DNA from 2 places in the Gilvimarinus sp. DA14 genome. Region 1 is predicted to be linked to the other one. Evidence: predicted binding sites of a transcription regulator. Region 1 holds the regulator's gene; the other holds the start of a gene.
What was found. The regulator sigma-54, encoded in region 1, starts transcription at its own class of promoters, with help from an activator protein. The targets are predictions, from matches to a motif close to TGGCACANNNNTTGCNNT.
Positions count from the first base shown of each region.

Region 2: the regulator sigma-54 is predicted to act here: its motif matches at 1,618-1,635, upstream of glnA (glutamate--ammonia ligase).

Region 1 covers NZ_CP100350.1:3,335,581-3,338,655, reverse strand. Annotated here, with positions in the region: gene lptA (lipopolysaccharide transport periplasmic protein LptA) at 1-206, shown strand, start outside; gene lptB (LPS export ABC transporter ATP-binding protein) at 209-934, shown strand; gene NHM04_RS14590 (RNA polymerase factor sigma-54) at 1,072-2,592, shown strand; gene hpf (ribosome hibernation-promoting factor, HPF/YfiA family) at 2,643-2,933, shown strand; gene ptsN (PTS IIA-like nitrogen regulatory protein PtsN) at 2,935-3,075, shown strand, end outside.
Region 2 covers NZ_CP100350.1:2,903,553-2,906,627, reverse strand. Annotated here, with positions in the region: gene thiI (tRNA uracil 4-sulfurtransferase ThiI) at 1-1,413, opposite strand, end outside; gene glnA (glutamate--ammonia ligase) at 1,770-3,075, shown strand, end outside.

The DNA of each region.
Region 1 (3,075 bases):
GTGCCGAAGCCAACGAAATTGTCTATGACAGCGCCAACAACACCGTTTCTATGACCGAAGCTGCCAAGCTCGAGCAGGACGGGGCGATTATGCGCGGACACAGCATTCACTACGATCTGACCCAAGAGCTGGTTAACGCCCAGAGCGATGCCGAGGGCCAGGACCGTATTCAAATGACCATTCCACCGGCGGCAATCGAGCAGTAAGCATGGCAACACTGAAAGCCCAAAACCTGGCTAAAAGCTACAAAGGCCGCCAGGTTGTTATCGATGTTTCCCTCAGCGTCTCCAGCGGCGAAATCGTCGGCCTACTGGGCCCAAACGGCGCCGGTAAAACCACCTGCTTTTACATGATTGCAGGTCTGGTTAAAGCCGATCGCGGCAGTGTCAGCCTGAACGAACAAGACCTCACCTCACTGCCGATTCACGGGCGTGCCCGCGCCGGTATTGGTTATCTGCCGCAAGAGGCCTCGGTGTTTCGCAAGCTTTCGGTGGCCGATAACATTCTCGCCATTTTGCAAACTCGCAAAGATCTCAGTGCCGAGCAGCGCAAGGATGAGCTGGAATCTCTGATGCACGAGTTTCACATCACTCACATTCGCGACAGCCTGGGCATGGCTCTGTCTGGCGGCGAGCGGCGCCGCGTTGAGATCGCCCGCGCCCTGGCCACCAACCCCGCGTTTATTTTGCTAGATGAACCCTTCGCCGGGGTCGACCCCATTTCGGTGAGCGACATTCAGCAGATTGTGCGCCACCTGAAAGACCGGGATATCGGCATTTTGATCACCGATCACAATGTGCGCGAGACGCTGGGCATCTGCGAAAAAGCCTATATTGTGTCCGAGGGACATATCATCGCCGAAGGCAACTCAGAGGACATCCTCAGTAATGCGAAGGTACGCAAAGTGTATCTGGGCGAAAACTTCATGCTCTAAGCGCCCACATCGCCTCAGCCCATCTTGACTTTTAAATTTTTTTGCGCCTCAGGCATAAACATTGCTTAAACGTGTTGCCTGCGAGCAGTAGGCTGACTACACTCTGCGATTAATGCCCGAAAGAAACATCAAAAATTATGAAGCAATCGCTACAGCTTAAGCTGGGCCAACAGCTCACTATGACACCTCAACTGCAGCAGGCCATTCGCCTGCTGCAGTTGTCTACTCTGGATTTACAACAGGAAATCCAAGAGGCGCTAGACTCCAACCCTATGCTGGAAATGGAGGAAAACCTCGACAGCGAACAGAGCGATAAAAACTCTGAAGCTAACGACACCCATGAGACCGCTGAGGCGCGCGAAACGGCTAACGCCACTTCCGAGACACCAACTAACAGCAGTGACAACGATGGCGACCCCCAGGCCGACAGCGAGTGGAGTGAGGCCATCCCCCAAGACCTACCCGTCGACACCAGCTGGGATGACGTCTACGAAAGCTCTGGCCCCGCGCTGCCGGCCAGTAATTACGAAGGCGATGACAGCGATTTTGAAAGCCGCCGTGGCAGCACCGAATCTCTGTACGATCACTTGATGTGGCAGCTCAATCTCACGCCCCTGTCCGAGCGCGACGAGCTGATCGCCATGGCAATCATCGACGCCGTCGAGCCCAGTGGACTACTTAGCACCACCCTAGAAGAGATATACGAAGGCCTCAGCGAAAACCTCGAAGAGCTTGAGCTAGACGAAGTTCAGGCGGTTAAACGCCGCCTGCAACAGTTTGATCCCTCGGGGGTGTGCAGTGAAAACCTGACCGACTGTCTGCTGGTGCAACTGTCCCAGTTCGATAAATCCACTCCATTTCTCGACGCCGCAAAGCTGATCGTACAGCAGTACCTACCTCTACTTGGCAGCCGCGATTACCGCCAATTGATGCGTAAAACCCGTCTCAAAGAGCCGGAACTTGCCCAGGCGGTGGCGCTGATAAAGAGCCTCAATCCGCACCCGGGTGACATTATCGACACCCGCGAAACCGAATACGTGGTGCCGGATGTGTTTGTCGAGAAGCGCGAGGGGCGCTGGACAGTGGAGCTAAATCCGGACATCGCGCCACGCCTGCGCATTAACACGGGCTATGCATCACTGGTAAAACGCGCCGACTCCAGCCGCGAAAACACCTTTTTAAAGAACAATTTACAAGAGGCGCGCTGGTTTTTGAAAAGCCTGCAAAGCCGAAATGAAACCCTGTTAAAAGTGGCCACCTGCATCGTAGAAAAACAACGCGGTTTTCTCGACTATGGCGCCGAGGCCATGAAGCCTCTGGTGTTGCACGATATCGCCGAGCTGGTAGAAATGCACGAATCGACCATCTCGCGGGTGACGACGCAAAAGTATATGCACACCCCACAGGGTATTTTCGAGCTGAAGTACTTTTTCTCGTCCCACGTCAGTACCGATTCAGGGGGTGAATGTTCCTCGACCGCAATTAGAGCTATCATTAAAAAGCTGATTGCCGCCGAAAACCCGAAAAAGCCCCTCAGCGACAGCAAGATCACGCAAATGCTGGCCGAGCAAGGCATTCAGGTTGCCAGGCGCACCATCGCCAAATACCGGGAATCTCTCAATATTCCGCCGTCCAACGAGCGTAAAAGCCTGGTGTAACATTTCCGGGGCGGCGCAAACTGCCGCCCCAGACAACAGAGGACTCTAGTATGCAAGTGAACATCAGTGGTCATCATTTGGAAATTACCGATGCCATCAATAACTATGTACACACCAAGCTGGAGCGTTTGACCCACCACAGCGAATTTATTACCAGCATCAACGTCATTCTCGAAGTCGAAAAAAACACCCAAAAAGCCGAAGCTATTATTCACGTCAATGGCAAAGATATTTTTGCCGACGCTGACTCCGAGGATCTTTACGCCGCCATCGACGCCCTAACCGACAAGCTTGATCGCCAGTTGATTAAGCACAAAGAAAAGCTGAAAAGCCACCGCTGATATCATGCAAATAGATCAAATACTCTCCCCCCAGCGTACCCTATGTCGCATCGAAGGCGTGAGTAAGAAGCGCGCCCTGGAAATTCTCGCCAACACCATTGCCGAGCAGGTGCCGGGAATGGATGCCGATGATATTTTCAGG
Region 2 (3,075 bases), 430 kb from region 1:
GTGCAGCTGACTCATAATACCTTTCTCACAATACAGGTAATACTGTTTACCACCATGCAGTTGCCCCAGCGCGTTGTTAAGGGTATAGAACGGAATTTTGAGTACTTCGGCATCTAGCAGCAAGGGCTTTAGAGATTCTTCATCCGGATGGCGGATATCGATCACCACCGCAGCGTCAGGCAGCTCACTCACTACATCGACCTCAGCGGCCCCCTCTACCGATTCGGCCAGATCGCGCACATCCGCCACTACTCGCGAACTAATCGCCTGCTCGAGCACGGCAAAATCAAACTTTTCCTCAACCGCCTGCACCTTGTCCATGCGCGCTCGGGTGGTGGGCTTAACAGAAATCACTCCGCAGTACTCTGGCATATTGGCCGCAAAAGTCTCGGTGCCAATCTCGCGTGAGATATCGATAATCTCGCCTTTATCCATGGTGATCAGTGGGCGCAGCACCAGAGTGTCGGTGACCCGGTCGATCACACTTAGGTTGGGCAAAGTCTGGCTGGAAACCTGGGCCACACTCTCACCAGTCACCAGTGCCGGCCATTTAAACTCTTGCGCCACACGGCTGGCGGCGCGCAGCATCATGCGCTTGAGCACCACCCCCATATAAGAGTTATCGACATGCTGCAAAATTTCGCTCACCACGCCCTCAAACGGTACAGTCACAAACTTTACCGGGTGGGATGCACCGTACTTGTGCCAAAGGTAATAGGAAACCTCTTTCACTCCCAGCTCGTGTTGCCGTCCGCCCAGGTTGAAAAAGCAAAAATGCGTGCGAATACCGCGCTTCATGGTCAGGTAGGTGGACACCGTAGAGTCAAAACCGCCCGAGATCAGCGAAACCACTGACTCCTGCGACCCCAACGGGTAGCCCCCCAGGCCCTGCTGCTGACTGGATACGACAAACAACCGCTCGTCTTTAATCTCCAGGCGCACGGTAATCTCGGGCTTGCGCAGCTCGACGCCGGCATTGTCAGTGTGCTGCGCCAGACCGCCCCCCACGTAGCGCTCCACCTCATGCGAGGTAAAGTCGTGGTTACCGCTGCGCTTGGCACGCACGCAAAAGGTTTTACCCGCCAGGCGCCCCTGCCAGCAACTTAAAGTCGCCTCGAATATTCCGTGCAAATCCCCCAGGGGAAACTCCAGCACCTTTAGGTAGCTGCCGATGCCCGGCGTATGCGCGAGAATCTCAGCTACCCGAGCCTCGCGCAGGGCGATCTCGTCGCCGGACAGATTGCTGTCATCGGCACTGATTTCGATTTTCTCCCAGTCGCGATCCACCCGGATACCCGGCCCCACGGGCGCAATCAGCGCGCGCAGGTTGTCGCGCAGCTGCTTGATAAAGCGCTTGCGCACCGGCGGTGACTTGATAATTATTTCTGGGAAAACCTTGACGATGAAATGCATGAGAGCCTACTGTAAGCGCGCGGTAAAAGCGCGACATTATAATGCATGGCTGGTGGCGAAACAAAAACCCGCCATTATGCCAAAGCACCATAATGATGCACACTTTTGTGCATAAGCACCATTTTGGTTCGCGCCAATCCTGTAAGATCTGAGCCACCGGATGGCAGGCCCTGTAACATCGCCCGCCACCCATGTTTTATTTGCTGGCACAGTTCTTGCCCTTACCCCGGGACACTAATAGTCGCCCGGCTCAGTCCGCTGAGCGCAGTAGGGCGCAAAGCCTGATTTGCCCACGCACTTCAGGCACACATGTTTAACGTCCGTAGCCCGTAGGCTTTACTAATTGGAGGCACTCGATGTCCAAAAAGACACTGGAACTGATCAAAGAACACGAAGCACGCTGGGTAGACATGCGCTTTACCGATACTCGCGGTAAAGAACAGCACGTTACCATTCCCGCCGCTTCTATCGACGACGATTTCTTTGAAGAAGGCAAAATGTTTGATGGCTCGTCCATCAACGGCTGGAAAGGCATTAACGAATCAGACATGATTCTGATGCCAGACGACGAAACCTCTATTCTGGATCCTTTCGCCGAAGACAGCACTGTAATCATTCGCTGTAACATCGTTGAGCCTACCACCATGCAAGGCTACGACCGCGATCCCCGCTCTATCGGCCTGCGCGCGGAAGAGTATTTGAAATCTACCGGCCTGGGCGACACCGCTCTGTTCGGTCCTGAGCCAGAATTCTTCGTATTTGACAGTGTCCACTGGGCCTCCGAAATGGGCGGCGCCTTCTACAAAATCAAATCCGAAGAAGGCGCTTGGTCTTCTGGCGACGAGTTCGAAGACGGTAACGCCGGCCACCGCCCAACCGTCAAAGGCGGCTACTTCCCCGTTCCTCCCGTGGACTCACTGAACGATCTGCGTGGCGCCATGTGTAACGCCATGGAAGCCATGGGCCTGGAAATTGAAGTTCACCACCACGAAGTGGCCACTGCCGGTCAGTGTGAAATTGGTGTTGGCGCCAACACTCTGGTGAAAAAAGCCGACGAAGTACAGATTCTGAAGTACTGCGTGCACAACGTTGCCCACGCCTACGGCAAAACCGCCACCTTTATGCCTAAGCCGCTGATCGGCGACAATGGCTCTGGTATGCACGTACACCAGTCTTTCTCTAAAGACGGCGTCAACCAGTTTGCCGGTGACGACTACGCTGGCCTGTCTGAAACTGCTCTGTACTACATTGGCGGTATCATCAAGCACGCCCGCGCCCTGAACGCTTTCTGTAACGCTTCAACCAACTCTTACAAGCGTCTGGTTCCAGGCTTTGAAGCGCCTGTTATGCTGGCCTACTCTGCGCGCAACCGCTCTGCGTCTATCCGCATTCCGTTTGTAACCAGTCCCAAAGCCAAGCGTGTTGAAACTCGCTTCCCTGACCCCACCGCTAACCCTTACCTGTGCTTCGCAGCTCTGCTGATGGCCGGTATTGACGGTGTGCAGAACAAGATTCACCCAGGTGAAGCGGCGTCTAAAGACCTGTACGACCTGCCTCCAGAAGAAGAAGCACAAATCCCAACTGTGTGCTCTAGCCTGGAGCAAGCTCTGAACGCTCTGGAAGAGGACAACGAGTTCCTGCAAGCCGGCGGTGTATTCACCA